DNA from 3 places in the Lactobacillus sp. UMNPBX12 genome. Region 1 is predicted to be linked to each of the others. Evidence: predicted binding sites of a transcription regulator. Region 1 holds the regulator's gene; each other region holds the start of a gene.

Evidence for each region. The regulator LexA, encoded in region 1, represses DNA repair genes until DNA is damaged. The targets are predictions, from matches to a motif close to CNAACANNTGTTNG.
Region 2: a site for LexA is predicted at 1,652-1,665, ahead of recA (recombinase RecA). Genes of this name have one in related genera too.
Region 3: a site for LexA is predicted at 2,132-2,145, ahead of xerS (tyrosine recombinase XerS). Genes of this name have one in related genera too.

Annotation. Positions count from the first base shown of each region.
Region 1 is NZ_PCYY01000007.1:3,294-10,837, reverse strand. It holds gene CP363_RS04045 (uracil-DNA glycosylase) at 1-60, shown strand, start outside; gene CP363_RS04040 (SGNH/GDSL hydrolase family protein) at 53-832, shown strand; gene lexA (transcriptional repressor LexA) at 871-1,497, opposite strand; gene CP363_RS04030 (DUF896 domain-containing protein) at 1,654-1,920, shown strand; gene CP363_RS04025 (YneF family protein) at 1,990-2,208, shown strand; gene CP363_RS04020 (ABC transporter ATP-binding protein) at 2,288-4,054, shown strand; gene CP363_RS04015 (ABC transporter ATP-binding protein) at 4,047-5,846, shown strand; gene CP363_RS04010 (M13 family metallopeptidase) at 5,936-7,544, shown strand, end outside.
Region 2 is NZ_PCYY01000017.1:5,539-13,082, reverse strand. It holds gene rny (ribonuclease Y) at 1-368, opposite strand, end outside; gene recA (recombinase RecA) at 484-1,584, opposite strand; gene pgsA (CDP-diacylglycerol--glycerol-3-phosphate 3-phosphatidyltransferase) at 1,775-2,335, opposite strand; gene CP363_RS07510 (RodZ family helix-turn-helix domain-containing protein) at 2,353-3,432, opposite strand; gene ymfI (elongation factor P 5-aminopentanone reductase) at 3,500-4,228, opposite strand; gene CP363_RS07500 (pitrilysin family protein) at 4,242-5,486, opposite strand; gene CP363_RS07495 (pitrilysin family protein) at 5,483-6,697, opposite strand; gene CP363_RS07490 (DNA translocase FtsK) at 6,684-7,544, opposite strand, start outside.
Region 3 is NZ_PCYY01000010.1:63,429-70,972, reverse strand. It holds gene CP363_RS05735 (DNA mismatch repair protein MutS) at 1-996, shown strand, start outside; gene xerS (tyrosine recombinase XerS) at 1,050-2,117, opposite strand; gene CP363_RS05725 (hypothetical protein) at 2,620-3,078, shown strand; gene CP363_RS05720 (DUF5052 family protein) at 3,123-3,734, opposite strand; gene CP363_RS05715 (GH25 family lysozyme) at 3,884-5,041, opposite strand; gene CP363_RS05710 (GlsB/YeaQ/YmgE family stress response membrane protein) at 5,399-5,659, shown strand; gene CP363_RS05705 (YoaK family protein) at 7,005-7,544, opposite strand, start outside.

The DNA of each region.
Region 1 (7,544 bases):
ATTAAAGATTGGGATAAAATCAAGCCGTATGTAGAAAAGGAAAAATCTGAAAATGAGTAATGAAACTTTTTTGATTCCAATTAGACAAAATAATGATTTATCGGATATCGCTTTAAATGAATTACGCATGGATCTAGATGAGCATGCCTTACATCAACGTTATTACACTGATATTGCTTATTTAGCAGGAAATAGTCGTAAGTATAGTCTAAATAGTGTACAAACCGTTGCGAGCCCTTTGATAGGTAAGAAAATTTTATTTTTGGGTTCTTCCGTTACTTTTGGTTTTGGCGCTTTGGGTGAAAGCTTTGTTGATTATCTTTGGAAGCGTGATGGCGTTGCTGCAATTAAAGATGCAGAAAATGGTACGACCTTAGTTGATGAAGATACTTATAAGCCAAACGATTCTTATGTTGCTCGTTTTAGAGAAGAGTTGACCGAATCACAACCTGATGTTTTTGTCTTACAACTTTCAACTAATGATGCAAATCAAAATAAAAAACTAGGCAAAATTACTAATCAAAACTTTGACACCAAAACCATTACGGGAGCTTTGGAATATATGATTTCAACGGCTCAAGCAAGGTGGAAATGTCCAATTTTAATTTATACTAATCCTTATTTTGCTAATCCGTTATACAAACAGATGGTTGAACGAGTACACGAACTGTCTCAAAAGTGTCACATTGAGATTCTAGATTTATACGATCATCCTGATTTTCAGCATCAAGACGCTTTGTATATGGCTGATGAAATTCATCCAACTCGTGCGGGTTATCTAAAGAAATGGTTACCATTATTTGAAGAAAAAATAACTGAAATTTTGGCATAAAGAAAGACCTAGATAAATTATCTAGGTCAAAATTGAAATTAGTCAATGTTATTACGATACAAGCTAACTACCTTACCCAAAATTGTAACTTTAGGTAAAATGATTGGAGCCATTGTATCATTTTCTGGCTGTAATCGGTAGTGATCCTTTTCTTTGTAGAAACGCTTAACTGTAGCTTCATTTTCTTCAGTCATTGCCACCACGATTTCACCATTGTTGGCAGATGATTGTTTGCGTACGATTACGCTATCACCGTTTAAAATGCCAGCGTTAATCATACTTTCACCGTGGACTTTGAGCATAAAGAGTTCACCAGCATCACTTTTTAAGTCTGGTGGGAGTGGAAAGTAGTCATCAATATCTTCAACTGCCAGAATTGGTTGTCCTGCAGTAACCACACCGATAACTGGAATTTCCTTTGGCTTGATACCTAACTCTTTTTTACCCTCACGGGTAATTTCCAAAGCACGAGGTTTTGTAGCGTCTTTTACTAGCCAGCCCTTTCTTTCAAGGCGAGCTAAATGACCATGGACAGTGGAAGTAGAAGAAAGACCAACTGCAGAACAGATTTCTCTAACTGTAGGTGGAATGCTCCGTTTCTCAACTGTATCGTAAATATATTGCAAAATTTCTAGTTGCTTTTTATCGCTTGTTTTTCTTGGCATTTTTAATTCTCCGTTTGTATTTATGGTACTTAATATTATAACCTAATTCTACCAGATAATGTCAATATTCTCAAACAGGCGTTCTTAAGAAGTTATACTTTTTTTATGATAAAAAATAAGGTAGACTAATGATTGTTAATGTGAGGTGGAACTATTATGGATAATAAAGATGCAATGAGTAAAGAAGAAGAAAAAAAGGTAACAGATCGAATTAATGAACTTTACCATAAGAAAGAAAAAGAAGGATTAACTCCTGAAGAAGAAGCAGAAAGAAAAGAACTGCATAAGAAGTTTTTAGCTAACTTTAGAGCAGCTTTTAAACAAGATGTTGAAAACATGGTTATCTTGGATAAGAATGGTAAAGAAGTTACTTCAGAACGAGCTAAACGTGCTCAAAGAAAAAAAGGACTTAGAAAAGATTAACTAGCTCTTTTAATAAGTTAGAGGATTATGATAAAATATAAATGTTAGTTAGATGGAGGATTTAATAAGATGAATTTAGGTTTAGCAATTTTTTTGATCATTGTTGCGCTCTTGGTTGGTGCAACAGCGGGTTTCTATGGTGCAAGAGCATACATGAAGAAGTACTTTAAGGAAAATCCTCCTATTAGTGAAGATATGATCGTTGCTATGATGTCTCAAATGGGACAAAAGCCTTCAAATAAGAAGGTACATCAAGTAATGAACATGATGAAACACCAACAAAGGTAATTAATTTAGATTATTTTTGGAAAGAGGCGAAGGATTTTCTTTGTCTCTTTTTTGTGCAATTTTTAAAATGAGGTGAAATATGGGAATATTTAGCAAACTAGGTTGGTTTTTTAAGGCTGAAAAAAAGCGCTACATTATTGGGATTACTTTCTTAGCGCTGACTTCCTTAGCCAATTTAGTACCACCGCGCGTATTAGGTTTGATGGCTGATCAACTTGATCAAGGACATATTTCCTGGGGCCAATACGGAATGCTGATCATTGCCGTTTTAGCCGCAGCGCTCACTCTTTATATTTTGCGCTATTTCTGGCGTAAGCAAATCTGGGGCGGAGCGGCAGAATTGGAACGGCAGATGCGGTCAAAGTTATTCGATCATTTTATGATTATGGACCGAACTTTTTATCAGCGCCATCGAACGGGTGATTTAATGGCACATGCCACTAATGATGTTTCCGCTATTCAGAATGTAGCTGGAGACGGTGTTTTAACTTTAGTTGATTCTTTAGTTATGGGGCTGTCAACAATGATCGCAATGATTATTTTTGTTGATTGGCGTTTAACAATTGTCGCTTTATTACCGTTGCCATTTTTGGCTTTGGGAGCTTGGAAGCTAGGCGATCATCTACATGATGCTTTTGATAAATCACAAGCTGCGTTTTCAAAGTTGAATAATAAGACACAAGAATCCGTTTCGGGTATTAAAGTGCTTAAAACTTTTGGTCAGGGTAAAGAAGATACTGCTGCTTTTGACAAGATGGTCGATGAAACGATCAATATTAATAAAAAAGTTTTTGTCTGGGATTCCTTATTTGATCCACTGGGAACAATAATTATCGGTACTACGTATGTGATTACGATTATTTATGGGGGACTATTAGTAACTAACAAGATTTTATCAATTGGCCAGTTGGTTTCTTTTATCGCGTATATTTCTAACATGGTTTGGCCAATGTTTGCTATTGGTTATTTGTTTAATATTCTAGAGCGTGGTAGTGCAAGTTATGACCGTGTAGAAAAGTTACTTGATGAAAAGCCTTTGATTACTGATGCACATGCAGATCCAAATATTACTTCTCAAGATTTGCAAGGTGAATTAAAATATGACATTAAATCATTCGCATATCCAGATGAGCCAGATATTCCAGTTTTAAAGCAAGTCAATTTCACTTTAAAACCTGGGCAAACTTTAGGGTTAGTTGGTCGAGTTGGTGCGGGTAAAACCACAATTATTCAACTGCTTTTGCGAGAATTTGATCAGTATGATGGTCAAATTACTCTGAATGGCAAAGATATTAGAAATATTCCACTAAAGGTATTACTCAGTCAGATCTCCTACGTTCCTCAAAATAATTTCTTGTTTTCAACTAGTATCGGCAAAAATATTGCTTTCTCTTCTGAAAATGTAGATAAGGATGATATTGCAGCTGCAGCCAAGAAGAGTGATTTGCATGATGATGTTTTGCAAATGCCTAAAGGCTATGAAACATTAGTTGGTGAAAATGGGTTATCGCTTTCAGGTGGTCAAAGACAGAGAATGTCGATTGCCCGTGCGTTGTTAAAAGATAGTCAGATCTTGATTTTGGATGATGCTTTATCAGCAGTTGATGCGAAGACTGAAACTGAAATTTTATCATCATTAAGAAAAGAGCGAGCAGATAAGACTACGATGATTGCAGCTCACCGCTTAACTTCTGTCATGGATGCGGATCTGATTTTAGTTTTAAAAGATGGGCGAATCGTTGAACGAGGCAATCACCAACAACTTTTAGACGAAGATGGTTGGTATGCAGAAATGTGGCGTAGACAAGAGTTACAAGCAAAGGTGGGTGAAGATGTAGATGAATAACGAAGAACAACATGAATCCGTCTGGTCGAAGACAATTCCGTTTAAAGAACAAGTTGACATTTTTAAACGACTAATGGGCTTTGTGGAGCAATTTAAATTTGAAATGATCATTGCTTTAGTTGGAGCTTTTGTTGTCAGCATAATTAATATTCTTTTACCAAGGGGTTTGCAATATTTCTTAGATCATTTCTTGTTACACCAAAATACAACGGTGCAAGTGATTCTTTTTGCAGGATTATTGTATGCTTTAGGCTCTATTTTAAAGGCAATTATCCAGTTTACTTATCAATATTTCTTTGCCTTAGGCTCAGAGAAAACATTAGAAAGTGTCAGAAGAGCGCTTTACCGTAAGTTACATAAATTAGGGATGCGTTATTTTGACCAAACTCCAGCTGGTTCAATTGTTTCAAGAGTTACTAATGATACAATGACTTTGAGCAATTTTTTGACTGTTCTATCAACTTTTGTAATTGGTGTTTTCTCTGTAGTAACAGCATTAGTAGCGATGTTTACTACTAATGTAGTTGCTGGCTGGTTAATTTTGCTTTTTATGCCAATTCTGTTATTTGTTATTTGGCTTTACTCTCAAAGAAGTTCGCGACTTTATCGTAATTATCGTGAACGCCTTAGTCGAATTAACACTAATTTGAACGAATCAATTGAAGGAGTCTCTGTTATTCAAGAGTTTAATCAGGAAAAACGGATGACCCACAATTTTGAAGGCGAAAATGGTGGGTTAATGAATACTCGTTTTAATATGATTCGGGTTAATTCACTATTATTGTCGCCTTTAACCTCATTGCTTTATTCATTAGCCTTGGCTGTTTCATTGATGTATTTTGGTTTTCCATTACGTGAGACTTTTGTACCAGCCGGTGTGGTATATGCTTTTTCACAATATATTTCACAGCTGTTTAACCCGATTTCAACTATGATGGACCAAATGACTTTCTTCCAAGATGGGATTGTTGCTGGTAAAAGAATTTTTTATATTTTGGATGATACGCAATATGAACCTAAACAAGATGCACAAGCCGGCTTAACAATTAGCAAAGGGAAGATTGAATTTAAGCATGTGAGTTTTTCATATGATGGCAAGCATGAAATTTTGCATGATATTTCTTTTGTGGTTAACCCAGGCGAAACATTAGGAATTGTTGGACATACTGGTTCAGGAAAAAGCTCAATTATTAATGTGATGATGCGCTTTTATGAATTTGGTCAAGGTGAAGTTTTAATCGATGATGTTGATATTCGTAAATATCCTAAAGAGGAGTTACGCAAAAAACTTGGATTAGTTTTGCAAGAGCCATTTATGTTTTATGGCGATATCGCTTCTAATATTCGTTTATATAATAAGCAGATTACTGATGCTCAAATTAAGGCTGCGGCTAAAGCAGTTCAAGCTGATCAATTTATTGAAAAAATGCCAGGTAAATACTATGCAAAGGTAATTGAAGGTGGAGAGGAATTTAGTCAAGGGCAACGGCAACTAATTTCTTTTGCCAGAACTTTAGTCACAGACCCCAAAGTTTTAGTATTAGATGAAGCAACTGCTAATGTTGATACCGAAACTGAAACTTTAATTCAGCAAGGTCTAAAACGTTTACGTAAAGGACGGACCACTCTAGCAATTGCCCACCGGCTTTCAACTATTGCCGATGCTGATCAAATCATTGTTTTGGATAAAGGACGAATTATTGAGCGCGGTACTCATGAAGAATTATTAGCGCAAAAAGGCTATTATTATAACTTGTATACTTTGCAAAATAATGAAAATAAGGATAATTAATTTTGAGGACGTTTGTTTAGTAACGACGTCCTTTTTGCTATAATAATGAAAAAGTATTAAATAATTATGAATATTTGTAAGGAGAAAAAATGAGAAGATATTTTGCCGTTCGTGGTGGAGCTGGCGATGTTGCACAACCAGATCTTAATGCCAAACCACAAGATAATTTGTATTTAGCTGTCAATTCAGAATGGTTGTCTAAAGCTAAAATCCCTGCAGATAAGACGTCTGCTGGGATTAACTCTGAACTAGATCAACGAATTGAAGATCGGGTAATGAAAGATTTTGCTGATGTTGCAGCGGGTAAAGAAAGAATGCCTGATATCAAGGATTTTGGAAAAGCAATTGCTTTATATAAAATTGCCAAAGATTTTGACAAAAGGGATGCTGAAAAAGCTAATCCAATTCAAAAAGATTTACAAAAGTTATTAGCTTTGAGTAGCTTTAGTGATTTTGAACAAAAGGCTGCTGATTTATTTATGGGTCCATATACTTTGCCATTTGTCTTTGATGTTGATGCTGACATGAAGAATACTGATGTAAATGTGCTTCATTTTGGTGGACCAAGTACATTTTTACCAGATACTACGACCTATAAAACAGCTGATGCCAAAAAACTCTTGGATATTTTACAAGATCAAAGCATTAATTTGTTAATGATGGCCGGGGTTGGTAAGAGTGAAGCACGTACTTATGTTGCCGATGCTTTAGCTTTTGATCAAAAATTGGCTAAGATTGTTAAATCAACCGAAGAATGGTCAGATTACGCAGCAATCTATAATCCAGTAAACTATGCTGAATTTATTGCAAAATTTAAGTCATTTAAGATGGCTGACTTTATGGCTGCTGTTTTGCCAGTTAAACCAGAGCGTATCATTGTAATGGAACCACGTTTTCTTGATCATGCTGAGAGTTTATTAAACGCAGCTAATTTTGCCGAAATTAAAGGCTGGATGTTGGTTAAATACATTAACAATGTAGCTAGATTTTTGTCTCAAGCTTTTCGAGAAGCAGCATTTCCATTTAATCAGGCAATTACTGGTACGCCACAATTGCCAACTCAAATTAAACAAGCTTATCGTTTAGCAAATAGTGCTTTTGATGAAGTAGTCGGCATTTTTTATGGGCAAAAGTATTTTGGAGCTAAGGCCAAAAAAGATGTTGAAGACATGATTCATAAGATGCTCAAGGTTTATGAGGAAAGAATCAAATCAAATACCTGGCTTTCTGCTGAAACCAAAAAGAAAGCTGTGATTAAGTTAAAGGCGTTGGTTTTAAAAATTGGTTACCCAGACAAGATCGAAGAAATCTTTGACTTATTGCAAGTTGATCCGAAAAAGAGCTTGTATGAAAATGAAGCGGCAATGTCAACTGTACGAACGAAATATATGCTTAATAAGTTAACTAAGCCAGTTGACCGTTCAGTTTGGCTAATGCCAGGTAATTTAAATAATGCCTGCTATGATCCACAAAGAAATGATTTAACTTTCCCAGCAGGAATCTTGCAGGCACCGTTTTATGATATTAATCAATCGCGCGGTGCTAACTATGGCGGTATTGGTGCAACTATTGGTCACGAAGTATCACATGCTTTTGATAATAGTGGTGCTAAGTTTGATGAACGAGGAAATATGAATAATTGGTGGACTGATGCAGACTTCGCTGAATTTAATAAACGAGTTGGCCAAATGGTTGATA
Region 2 (7,544 bases), on a different contig from region 1:
AAGGTATCTTCACGTTGTTGTAAACGATTTTTCTCCCGAGCTAAATTATCTTTCTTGGAATTTAACTCATCCTCGGTCTTTTGCCTAAAATCACGAATTTGTTCTTGAGCTTCAAGAATTTTTTCTTTTTTAGTATTTTCTGCACTTTGCTTAACAGCCGCTGCTGCTTGCTTTTGTGCATTAACTTCAGCTTGTGCTGCAGCAACCTGTGCCTTAGCATCAGCCAAAATGTGGTCAGCATCATTCTGGGCATTTTGAGCTTTTTGTTCCCAAGAATGCTTGCGAATTGCATAACCAACCACTGAACCCACCAAGAGTGAAACAATGGCAGTTGCGACGGGAATCATAATTGTTAACATATTATTCATGATTACTATCGCCTTTTTTAGAATTATTCACACAACTTTTATGATAAAGAACCTATCTGTTCATGTCAATTAAATCAAAAAACCTTGGAAAATAAATCCAGGGTTTTTGACATAATTATTTAGCTTGATCAGACTTTTTATCTGTAGCAGCTTCTTTTTCTGTCTTGGCTTCTTCGCGCTTCTCCTTGATCTTTTCTGGATCTTCACGATCAGCAATTGACTTTTCATCAATCCCGTAAGCTTGACGCACTTGCTTTTGGATATCTTGATAAATATCTGGATGCTCTTCTAGATACTTCTTAGCATTCTCACGTCCCTGACCAATTCGATCACTCTTGTAAGAGTACCAAGAACCTGCTTTATCGATAATGTCCTTATCAGCAGCCATGTCCAGTAATTCACCACTTTGTGAAATTCCCTTACCGTACATAATGTCTACTTCTGCCACCTTAAATGGTGGAGCAACCTTGTTCTTAACAACTTTAATTTTAACTCTGTTACCAAGAACATCTCCTGATTGCTTAATCTGTTCAGCTCTTCTTACTTCCAATCTAATAGTTGAGTAAAACTTAAGAGCACGACCACCTGGGGTAGTTTCAGGATTACCAAACATTACCCCAACTTTTTCACGAATCTGGTTAATAAAGATGGCAATAGTCTTAGTCTTAGAAATATTACCTGATAGCTTACGCAAAGCTTGACTCATTAATCTCGCTTGTAAACCAACATGGGCATCCCCCATCTCGCCTTCAATTTCTGCTCGTGGTACTAAGGCAGCAACAGAGTCGACTACTACAATGTCAATTGCCCCACTGGAAATCAAAGTATCAGCGATTTGCAAACCTTCTTCACCAGTATTAGGTTGTGACAAAATTAATGAATCAATATCTACACCTAAAGCTTCAGCATAAGCAGGGTCCATCGCATTCTCTGCATCAATATAAGCTGCAGTACCACCACGCTTTTGTACCTCAGCTACAGCATGAAGGGCTACAGTAGTCTTACCAGATGATTCTGGGCCATAAACTTCAATAATACGACCACGAGGATATCCACCTACACCGATAGCAGCATCTAAAGCTAATGAACCTGTTGGCACTGTTGAAATTTGCGTATCAGCTTTTTCGCCCATCCGCATTACAGCACCCTTACCGAAATTCTTTTCGATTTTTTTAAGCGCTGCATCTAAAGCAGCCTGTTTTTCGTCTTTGGCCATTAATGTCCTCCTATTTTTCGTACCTAATAATTATACTTTGACCGCCGTCCAATTTGCAAGAGAAATGCAAACGAACGTTCAAAGGATTTTTTACCCTCTATTATTTATTACGCAAAAAATCGCCATTATTTTTTTACAAAATAAAAAAGAAGCAAATGCTTCTTTTAATCATTCTTGACTTAATACTATTTTACATTGAGCCCTTGAATACGCCCCATGATTGGTGGAAGTAATCGTAACCTGAGTAAATAGTAAAGATCAACGCAAGGTAAAGTAAGATAGTACCAATGTGGAAGAAGTCACCAATCAATAAGAAAATGATTGATAACATTTGGCAAGTAGTCTTAATTTTACCAGGCATCTTTGCTGCTAAAACTTGTCCTTCATTTTCTGCTAAGATCAAACGCAAACCAGTAACAGCCAATTCACGACAAACGATGATAGCTACTACCCATGCTGGAGCAAGTTTCAATTCAACTAAGAAAATGAAAGCAGTCATAGTTAACATCTTATCAGCTAATGGATCAGCAAACTTACCAAAATTGGTTACCATATTACGTGAACGCGCAATGTGACCGTCAAACCAATCAGTAGCCGAAGCAACAGCAAAAACGATAGCAGCAATAACACGACTCCAAACAACAGTTGAGCCTGCTGCTTGAACACTAGCATTCCCACCAAAAATGATGATTAACATAAATACTGGAATCAAAAAGATTCTAAAAACAGTAAGTTTATTAGGTAAATTCATTCTAACACTCCTAGATTTTAATTTTTGTTATTATTTCCACCATCATTGCCATTGTTAGTGTCTGCTGATGATTGAGTAGTAGATGATTGTTGAGTTTGACTACTTTGTTGGGTTTGTTGGCTACTTTGAGTAGTAGTAGATGATTGTTGACGACTGCTTTGATGAGTAGCACTGCTTTGAGTAGTTGTACGGCTTTGGGTAGAACTACTATTGGTTGTATTGTTATTAGTAGAGCCCGTATTATTAGAACTACTATTATTTTGACTAGTAGTTCCCTTAGCCTTACCAATCAACAAAGTAATTGTCCTGTACGCATTGTTTGCTGTATATGGGATTTTCTTACCTGCAATAGTGATTGAAGTACCATTATCGTTGCCTAAAGTAATCACTACTCTCTCTGCATTGCTTGGCAAAGTCATAGTGTGCTTTTGATTAGCAAGTAAAGTTGATTGCCAGCTATTAGCATTACCATTGACTTGTACACCTGCTGAAATATTTTGGTTTTCACCAGCACGCACAACTAGGCGACGGTTTTTATTCAAGCCAGTAACTCGGTACTCATTGTCACTAACCTTAGTAACCTTAACTTTATTGACTACTACTTTTTTAGCTTTCTTAGAAGATGACGATGATGACTTTTGTGATGAAACAGTTACATCATTATTATCAGCTTGGTTCTTTTGACCACCTGAAGAAAGACGAGCATACAAAACGTACACTACAAGAATTACGATAATTACACCAAGTCCGATCGCAATTCGTGGCAAGTAATTCTTCCACAAATTTTTCTTATTGTCGGTGGTTTCTCGTACTTCTTCACTCTTATTATCAATCGAGTTTTCTACGTACTCATCTGGCTTAGCTTCTGGTACATCATCGTGGTAATCACTTAATAACTCCTTACCATCCAAGCCAACAACTTGTGCATATTGACGAATAAATGCTCTAACATAAAAATCGCCTGGAAGTTTATCAAATTCATTCTTCTCAATCGCTTCAAGATATCTGCTCTGAATTTTAGTAGCTTTTTCAATATCTGCAATTGAAAGTCCCTTAGCCTCTCTGGCGCTCTTTAATTTATCTCCGATATCTGCCATATTTACCTCTTCAAATTTTAATTTATCATGTTGAGTATACCATAAAATTCTTATTACAACGTCTTAGTTATAAAAGCCATCCACCTGTAACATAAATTGTCTGTCCTGTTAAATAACTACTACGTCGATCTAGCAGTGTTCTAACCCAGTATGAAATATCACTGCCATTGGCCCAACGACCAACTGGGATTTCATCTTTTACCTCTTGAATCGTATCCTCAGAAAAGAATGCATTCATTTTGGTTTTAACCGCACCAGGCGCAATTACATTAACCGTTAAGTTATTGGAAGCAACTTCACGCGCATAAGCCTGAGCGAACCTGGTTAAACCACCTTTAGTTGCACTATAGACGCTTTCTAATGCACTACCTGCACCACCATAGACTGAGCCTAAATAAACTATACGACTAAAATCTCGTTTCATCAGTTGTGGCTCTAACAATTTAGTTAACTTAATTGGCACAGTAAGATTAATATTAATCAGATCAGTGATATTTGCTAATTTTTCATCACCTAAAAAACCATACTTAGTAATTCCTTGAGCAAAAACTACTGCATTAACTGGCAACAAGTTTTTAACAAAATCTGTTAACTGTGCATCCCCTGTCGCAAAATCCAACTGTAGCGACATAAAATCCTGGTCAGGATGCTTAGCAAACAGCTCTTGAACTAAATTTTCAGCTTTTTGAGAATTAGAATGATAATGCAAGTATAATGACCAACCGGCATCTGCCAAATCTCGACAAATATCTTGACCAATACCGCCAGTTGCACCAAAGACAATTGCTCGCTTCAACTTTATCAACCCCTTACTTGTTTTCTAAGTAAGCAGAACAAAGTTCACTGTCTTTCATAATCTTTTGGCAGTAGTCATAAAACTGATCAAAATTCATCGCCTGCAATTTAGCTATATTTTGTGTTAAATTTTCATGATCTAAATTTTCTTCAATTAATTCAATTGCCAAATAAGACAGATCATTACTTGTCCTAGCAGTGCGTGCTAACCATTCTTTCTTTTGCAAAATGAAGTTTTGTCTAATAAAACGGTATTCCGCTGAATTTTTCTTAATTGGTTCCGTCAATACCCTCTTTATTTCTGCAATTACTTCTTGAGCTTGAGGACTTACACCAAAAATAGTAGCAAAATCGCCCTGCCTGGTGTAATTAACAGAAATCTGCAGCGAATCCATTAACAACTGCTTTTTTCTCATTTCTTCAAACCATGGTCCCATTGCACTTAGTTTTGATTCTAACATTATTTCTAACAGAATTTGAGTCAAATCAAAGCTTAATAATACTTTCTTAAAGTTTTTAAAGCGAATTCCTAAACCAAAGGAATTAGAATTACCTCTGGCTGGCAAGACTTGATCATGTAACATGCGAAAACTAACTTGTTTTTCAGCTGTGCTTTTACCTTTCCCGTGCAAATATTTTTGCTGCAGCTTTCCTACTTGCCGCAAAATCGTTTGCACTTGATTATCAGAAAAATCACCGCAAGCAACAAATTGCATCTTTTCTGGCACATAATTAGCCTCATAAACTTGGGTCAAGTTTTTCACTGTAACTTGATTAATTGATTCTTTCGTACCTACAACTTCGATCCCTAGATTAGAATCACCAAACATATCATGCATAATCGCATTATTTACGCTCCAAGTTGGGTCATCCTGATACATGGCCAATTCTTGTTCAATAATCGGAGCCTCTTGCGCGATATTTTCCTTAGTAAAATACAGCTGCCCTACCAATTCAAACAAGAGATCGATCATTTTAGGCGTATGCTCAATTCCACTACAATAAAACATTGTTTCATTAAAAGACGTGAATGCATTAACGTCAGCACCAATATCTTCAAATTGCGTTGACAGATCACCATCTTTTTTGGCAAATAGCTTATGCTCTAAGAAATGAGCCGAACCGGCAACCTTTTGTGGATCACTACTACCAAAGTCAACAATTATACCGAAAAATCGTTGATAAAAATGTGGCTTTAAAATAATTTCGGCTTTAAAGCCTGACTGATATTCTTTTTTGATAATTTTTGGTGTCATCATTTTAAAACATAACTTTCATTAAAGAATAAATTTTGTACGAAAGCTACTAACTGCTTAGGTGTAGCTCTCCTAATTGCATTTTCACGATCAAAGTCTAAATATCCCGAGAACAATTCATCACGCAACATTTGACCCATCTGCCAGTTTTGACCGTCTAGACCAATCTTCATATTACGCAAAATTGCCTTTTTAGCCTTTTTAAATAAATCATCTTCTACTTCGCCCTGAACTAGTTTACCCATTTCGGATAAAATAATTTTTCGAGCCGCTGCAATCTTACTAGGATCAAGTCCTGCACTGACTAAAAACAAAGAATTATTGGCAAAGCAGCTTGCTTCAACATTATAAGCTGCTCCCAATTGCTCCCGAATTTGCGTAAATAATTTAGATGATTGATCACCTGCCAAATATTGCGATAATAATATTCCCATTACTTGACCGCGATAATCAATACTTTGTTCTAAACCAAAGCCCATTAACAATTGAGCTTGCACATTTCCTTGATCATCCTCTTTTTCAATCAACTTTCTTTTAGCTGGAATAGTTAGACTAACTGTTTGAAATGATTTAGTTAAACCAGTTTGTTGAAACATAGCCTGAGCTAATTTAGAAACCAGATTATTATCCCTGGTCATTCCTAAAATTTGCATTGGTACATTAGCTAAATTACGCCAATAATGCATCATAGTCGTGCTAGTCGCAGCTTTGATTTCATCTAGTGAGCCAATAAATGTCTCCGCATAATCAGGTTGATCCTGATACCACAATTTAAAAAACTGCTCCAACGCATAATTAGATGGTTGTTCAATCAGTTCTTGATATTCTTCTGCTAATTGACGTTTAGCATATTCCACCAAAGGTTCCGCAAAATTAGGTTGATTAACTATTTGTGCAATCACATTAAGAATTTCTTCATACGTATAATGTGGATCCAAAATCTCAATCGGCTCAACAAAATTGGCATAATAAGTCAAAAGTATTTCTTTACCAAAAACTTGTGGCATAATCTCCAGCTGTAAATCATATAATTCTGCCAATCTTTTTTGTTGTAAAGCAAGTGACGGATAACTTAAGCTGCTATTCATCTGTATTCGCGCTAGCAAACTAGCATAAGCTAAATTATGTTTAGTCAGCGGCAAACGCAAAAAACAGCCAATAGCGGCTGTTGTAAACTTTTTATTTTTTCTAATTGCAATATTAGTTGTGAGCATTGTTTGAATTACCTTCATTCTTTATTGGTGGCACTAAAACTTGTCGTGGCTTAGAGCCTTCAGATGGACCAACAATCCCTTTAGCTTCCATTTCATCAACAATTCTAGCAGCACGATTATAACCAATTCTAAACCTACGCTGCAACATTGACACGCTGGCCGTCTGTTGACGTCGTACTAAATCAACAGCTTGCTCATAGAATTCATCTGCTGGCTCATCATCTTTACTATCAGCATTTGATGAATTTTCACCTTTTTTAGGAATCATTGTCTCATCATAACTAACCTCTTGTTGCTTCTTAACCCATTCAATTACGCGTTCAACTTCATCACTAGCAATATAAGCACCTTGAACACGTTCAGGTTTAGATGCCCCAATTGGCATATAAAGCATATCACCACGACCAAGTAATTTTTCTGCACCTGTTTGATCCAAAATAGTCCTTGAATCCACTCCACTTGATACAGCAAAGGAAATTCTCGATGGTACATTTGCTTTAATCAAACCGGTAATAACATCAACACTTGGACGCTGAGTTGCCAAAATCATATGAATTCCGGCAGCACGTGCCATTTGTCCTAAACGAACAATCGCGCCTTCAACATCGTGACCACCAACCATCATCAAATCACTAAGTTCATCAACTACAACTAGAATATAAGGTAACGGCTTCATCACTGGTTTAGTTTTATCACGATTGTTTTCAGCAACTTTTTGATTATATTCACTCATGTTTCGCACGCCACCAGCCGCAAATAGCTTATATCTGCGCTCCATTTCTTTAACAACTTTGCGCAGTGCATTTGCGGCTAGCTTAGCATCGGTCACCACAGGGATCAATAAATG
Region 3 (7,544 bases), on a different contig from region 1:
CGTGAAAATTCTCTTGTTTTACGTGCAGTGCGGCATCCCTTGATCATTAATCCTGTTCCGTTAACCTTAGAATTAACCCAAGAAAATAGTGTTCTAATGATTACAGGACCAAATGCTGGTGGTAAAACCGTCGCGCTTAAAACTACTGGTTTGATGATTTTAATGACCGAACTAGGTCTGTTTTTACCAAGCGATAAACCATGTGATATTCCATTAATGGATGACGTTTTTACTTTAATAGGTGATCACCAGGACCTAGATAATTCTCTGAGTACTTTTTCAGCCGAAATGAAAGATATTGCCATGATTACCAAATATGCTCAATTCCATAGTTTAGTATTATTAGATGAATTAGGGACAGGGACAGATCCAAATGAAGGAAGCGCACTCGCTATTGGAATTCTACAAGAGTTGTATTTACGTGGCTGTTTAATCATGGCCACAACACACTACAGCTCTATTAAGGATTTTGCTAAGCAGCATGATGGTTTTATCACAGCTGCAATGGATTTTGACTTAAAAAATCTGCAACCTACTTATAAGTTAAAGATAGGAAGTATTGGTAATAGTCGAGCACTATGGATCGCCAAAAAATCAGGTATTCCAGAAAATGTTCTGCATCAAGCAGAAGCCATATTAGCGGGTAATAATTTACCTTTATCTTTAAAAAAACGTTTCGTTCACCAGCGGAAAAACAAAAGCAACCTGGTTGTTAAAAAAGAATTTCATAAAGGTGATATTGTATATGCTACCAATTTAAAAGAAGAAGGAATCTTTTATAAATATCTTCCTACCCAAAATGCAGCAAAGATATTTGTGGCAAAAGAATTTGTAGAAGTACCACTCAGACGTTTACAATTAAGACGACTAGCTAAAGACTTGTACCCAAAAGGATATAACTTAGATTTACTCTTTGTTAAAGACTGGCAAGATTATAAGTTTAATCGTGATCTAGATCGTGGCTCCAAAAAAGCTTACAAGAAATTGAAACATTAATAAAAAACGAGTTTGGAATTGAATAGCCAAACTCGTTTTTGCATTTAATTTGATTAATCGTGATTTTCTTTTGAGATCTCATTGAGAGCCGCACGCTGTTTTTTCTGATCAACATGAGTATATAGATCGGTGGCTGAAGTGCCTTTTTGACCTAGCTGTTGTGCTACAAGCACTTGATCTTTAGTTACTTCATAGAGCTCAGAAGCAACCGTATGACGTAACTTATGTGGGGTAAGGGGATGACCAAAAGCTGCAGAATACTTATTGATCATTTTTTCAATTGCGTTAGTTGTAATTCGCCGCGTTTGACCATGCCATTGAGTTAAAAAGAATGCCACTTGCTTACTATCTGCATGATAGCGTTCATTACGAATACCTTTATATCGCTTGATATAAGGAAGTGTCCATTCTGCAATTGGTACACTATCTTTTTGTCCGCCTTTTCTAGTTACATCTAGTACAGCATCCTTAAGGTTTAAATCACTCAAATCAACGCCAGCACATTCAGACACCCGAATGCCGGTACCTAAGATTAATGCAGCAATTGCCATGTCACGTTCTTTGTTTTGCTTAAAACCAATCTTTGCTTGCTTATTACAATGGTTAATATAGTCCTGATCAATAAAAGTCAAAAATTCAAATTTTAACTTACCAGTGTACATGTGGCTTTCAAGTACATGAGCCCGATAATTAAGTGTTTGCGTATCATTTAAAGAATTAATTTTAAGCATTACATTCCGCTCAAAATATGGCTCACCATGATTATTGTCGGCAGTAATGGTTAAAAACTTAAATAGGGAGCGTAAAGCATTAATTGAGCGATTAATCGTAGTGGGGGAGTTTAGTCGGCCTTGCTTATTACGGGTATGTCCTAAATAATCAATATACAGCATTATGTCATTGCGACGTAAGTTGGCTAATGTATCCGTAGTAACATGAGCATTATCTGAAGCAGAAGAGATATTTTCTTGACGTAGCCAATCGAAGAAGCGTCGAATTTCAGTTAAGTACTGGTAAGTAGTAGTTAATGAATGATTAGTACCAAGATTAAATTGCTTAACAAAATCAGGCAATTTATTTACTTCAATTTGGATCAATTCTAGGTATTTAGCAGTTTCCATATCTGCTCCTTTCACGAACTAATGTTTATATTATATCATACAAATACGTTAATCATAAAAAAATCACCTATTCTCAGGAATAGGTGATAAAAAACAGTCTAATTTAAAATTACTGCGCTCATTCGAACGTGAATATCTATAGTACTAACGTAGAAAAATGATTGCAACTAAATTTAACTTAGATAATCATGTCACTATAACTAGAATACCAGCAACGCTTATAGAAAACTCTTAGCATTATAATTATAGCAACAGTGATTGCTCGTCAGTAAGTAAGGGCAAATTACATTTAGTAATTCAAACATTACTTACAAACATATGTTGTTTGTATGGTACAACACTTTTCAATCGTTTATTTTATGCTCTTTATTGCTAATGTTCAAGTAAAATATAACATTTTTTATAAAGAATCGAAAAAAGCTTATTTTCCTTGTTTAGTCGTATTTTTTGGCTAAAAATTGTACAATAGATGAAAATACATTATGTGAGATGAGGAAAAAGTATGACAAAAGAAATTAGTGTAAACTTCCAAGCTAAAAACCCTAGTGGTATCAAATTACTGAATCGTCTATATGATGGTCACTTAGTGTTAAACGACATTGGCGTTCGTTTAGATGAACAACTTAATAATGAAGATGAAGAATTGACTGTACCAACTCAAGCAGATGTAGATAACTTGAGTGAGACTTTTGGTAAAACTGTCACAGTTTTCAGTGATATTGCCGATGCATATGGGGATGTAAATAATTTTGCGGAAAACTTTGGTGGCACCACTAAGATTTTTGCTCAAAAGTTAATTACTGAACTAGTAGATTTCAATAATGGTATTGCGGACATTGGAGATTCCGAAGGCGGTTTAGAAAACTACGATAACGATAAGCTTAATGACTGGATTAATCAAGTAATGAGCGACATCGTTGAAACTAATGAAGCATTTAATGCATTAATTGATGATAAATAATAAAAAGTGTCAGTCCTTAAAATGAGGATTGACACTTTTTATCGTTAATTGCTTTTTAAACTGGACATTGGATAAACTGTGTAATCAGCACGGTAAACAAATAGACGATGACCATCAATCACAAATTGAGTTGCATTCTTCATATCACTCTTATGAATTGAGACGTGATTTCCAATAAAGACAGCAATCGGCATTCCTAATTGGCTTCTAATCATTACTACTCTTGAGCTACCATTCCAATCGTTTTTAAAATTCTGATACATTGTATTTAACAGAGGAACAGAACGATTTTGATCGTCGATCTTAACTTTTTTGTTAAATGCATCCTCGTAGTTTTTCAGTCCTTCATAGGCAATCATAGTAGAACCAACGTGAATCATTCGATTATTGCCATAGTCAACATCAATTACGCTAGAATGTTCAGTGCCATTACTACTTTTCTGTGACATCTTTTTATCAGTATGAATATTAACTGACTTAGCTTTGATCTGGTCGATCTTTTGTCCATTAGAATCATACGTTGATACTGTTAAGGGCAATGCCCCAATCTTAGAGCGCATAGATAATTCCCAGTTTTGAAAATCACTACAACCAGTCAGAGAAAGCAATAATACTCCAAGACCTAAGAATAAAGCTAACTTCTTTTTAAATTTCATCCTTATCTTATCCTCGTTTCTATATAATGCCTTAATTTTAACATGGGTAAAAAAGGGATGCAGATAAATAAATTGGAAATGATTCGTCAGTTCATTTACGTTTTAGGGATGCATCAAAAAAGCAGCAAATATTTGCTGCTAAAAATAAATTAGAACTTGTCTGCTTTAACGTAAGCATTTTTACCAATTCGATAGTAAGCTTCATTATTGATGTAATGTTTAGGGCCATAAGTCTTGATCGGTGAACCGGATTTTTTAGTAGACCATTTTGTATTAATGGTGCCATCATTTTTATACACTTTAGCATCAGCTTTAAAGACGCGTGAATTGCCTAGTACGTTACTTGCCATCACATACTTGTCTTCACCGACACGAATCATTGATTTGCCTTTAATTCTCACCTTATTGTCATAATAAGTAATAGAGCTGTAAGCATTATAAAAATCATTTGTCCGGTTGCTATTTTTGTCATAAACATATGACTTGTACATAACTGTAGCTGTTTTCTTGGTATTGGAGGCCTTAGGAGCCTGTGAGACTGCCGCGTTACCTGCGATTGATAATGGCAAGACTGTAATATTGCCATCAGTATTCATTCCGCGCCAATTATCTGTGAACTGCCAGATTGCGACACCATCCATTGAAGGGAAGTATTTAAAGTTGGGTTGGTCTACTCGGCCTGAAATCGCATATGCGGCTACCCAGAGTGAATTAGGATACTTGTTCACGATAGATGGAGTATTAATATTGTTTTGCAAAACGGAAGAACTAGCATAGAGAAGTGGTTGATAGCCAGCCGCCTTAATTTGATCCATAAAGGCAATAATAGCCTTAGCTGTTACATTTTTACCATTAGTAATGATATTGCCCTGACCAGTTTCATAATCGCAGGCTAAGTATGAGCCAGCTGGTAATCCCAACGCCTTAGCAGAAGAAATTGCGTATTGCGCTTCGCGCTTAGCGGCCGATGAACTTGAACTAAAAGTTGCAAAATGATAAGCCATCGGCATCATATCATTAGCAATAGCAGATTTAATCTGATTGGCTGCCTTAGGGTTGCGATAACTGGTTCCCTCACTAACTTTAACGATTGCAAATTGAGAACCAGCCTTGGCATGAGCAGTTAAATCTGCGCTTTGGTAGCTGGCAACATCAATTCCAAGGGCTTTAGCAACAACTGATGTTGATGAAGCTTGCACAATGCTCTCTGAGTCAGAGAAACGAGTCATTTGAGATAAAAGTGTGACACCTGCATTCGTTAACATAGTTGCACATGCTAATTTAATAATTGATTTCCTTTTAAACAATTTATGTCCTCCATACTTAGTGGAGAGAATCTTATCTATATCTCTCACATAATTTATACTTTATAGACTACAGATATAGTTCTCAAAAGGCAATAGATGAGATCATTTATTAATATATCAGTAATCAAACCGAAAAAAATTGAAATCAAATTGAGATATACAATAGACAAAAAATAAAGAATTAGTCGTGGCAAGAAATATGCCCCAAATCTAAAGAAAAGTATAAGACAGTCAAATAATATATTTTAAAAGTGACAAGAAACAGTTCATTCGCTTAAAATAAAGATAGTTAAAGAAAGCGCTTTGTTTAATCAGAAATGTGATAAGATATTTTGCAAGAAAGCAAAGGTGATCAAAATGCTACATTGGATTTGGGTATTAATTGTTGGTGGAGTAATCGGCTTAATTGCAGGTGCTTTAACTGGACATGGTAAGTCAATGAACTGGATTGCTAATATTTTAGCAGGATTGGTTGGATCTTCACTAGGCCAAGCCCTTTTAGGGGAATGGGGACCGAAGGTTGCGGACATGGCAATTGTACCGTCAATTTTAGGTGCGGTTATCTTGGTAATCGTCGTTGCCTTCATTATGAATAAAATTAGACCTGCAACAGATTGATTTTATTCAGATTTTTATTCTAGCTAGATAAGCAAAGAGCCTGATTGGACGAGTTATGTCTGATTTCGGCTCTTTTTTCGTCTTCCCTGGTCAGCAGAGGAGGGGAGATAGAGGTATAAGGTTATAATAATGAATTAAAATGTTGCTTGTTTGTATAAAGATTGAGTAACCACGACAAATTAATTCATTAAAAAGAAATCTTAGAGTGATTCTCAGCATTTTTTGAAGATTGAAACTTTATTTAGATGTCTTATTCATGTAAAAACACAGATTTAAATAGCGACTTGAGTCATGAGTTTAGTAGAATTATCATTTTTACCGCTTGATTATTTATTTAAGAAATTTCAATATGTGTATTATTACAGCCAATCTTAAAAATAGGGAATAAGAATAAATATAAAAGCACTTAATACCGATTTGTATGTAGCAAAAAGAGCAAAGAATTTATAAAATATTTTTTTACGAATTTAAAATGAAATACAAAACGTTAAAACAATAAAAATAACAAAAGCACAAAAGCACAAATTTACCAAAATTAGGCTTTTGCGAGATAGGTTTATCTAGTGATCATTAAAATTTTTGTTTTAAAGAAAGTTATAGCATAAAAATAAAAAATGGCTTTATAGATACTAAAGGCAAAACTAGCAAATATTACTCAACTATTTTCATTATTTTTAATTAGAATTACTTTACCATAACTGTTGCAAAATACTTCTCTTTGAAGGTTGTTTTATTGATTATTGTCAGCATATTATTCAATTCAGACTTTTAGCCATAAAATATACAGATAACTAATCATCTAAAAAATTATCTCAAGAATATCTAGGATACCATTGATTTACTCTTAGCCATAAAAGTAATTTTATCTAGCTTGATTAACTTGATGAAAAACTATAATTCCAACCATCAATAAAACCATTACTTTTAAAAACTGGTTCATACAAATGAACAACTAACTATTAAACTATAAAACAACTATTGATCAAAATAAATGAATTTGGTCATAGAATTGCGATCTCAGCATGTAAAAATTTATTGAGAGTTGATTTTCTTATCATAGTCAGAGTAAATGAAGTAAAAACAAAAATTAAAAAAGCAAAATTCATTTTTTGAAAAAATAAATAACCTGAATTCGAGTTAACAAATCCAAAATAAGACTTATTTGCTGAAACAATTAAATTAATTATGACTTCTATTATTAAATGGATTGTTTTTTTAATCCGGCTTTACATAATATTAATTATACGCACACTGATAAAATTATTATTTTTCAGATTGGTCGCTTTCTTCTCACTCACAACCTCTTCAAAAAAACACTTGCCAATTATGACAAGTGCTTTTAAAATCATTTTGAAAAATCAATTTTTTTATTTCGTCTCAATGCAATGATATAAACTAAATTAATCGTCGTTAAAAAAATGACTGCAATCCAAATAGTTTTTAATACCAATAATTTTTGCAGTAAAGCTGAAATTATTGCTCCAACTGCAAATGCAATTGTTAACATCATATAATTAACGGCAGCTGTATGTTTACTTTTGTCTTCACCAAAGAAAAATGCACTCCATGCAACAACCGATTTTTTTAAATTTCCAGTTGTAAATGCATTGTTATAACCCATGCCTTCAATTTTGCTGAAAGATGCGTTTTGAATAGCCAATCCAAACGCAATAGCAGGCACAATATAATAATTAGGAACACTTTTAGGCAAAAAGCCCACTACAATACAAATCGCTAAAATTGGAAATAAGCAAAATACTCTCCAATAGTGACTTTTCACATATTTATGAAAAAGTCCTACTAATAGCAATCCTAAAGAAAAAGCAATAAACGTACTAGCTCGATTAATCATTCCAGGAACATTATGATCAGCTAATGCTGAACT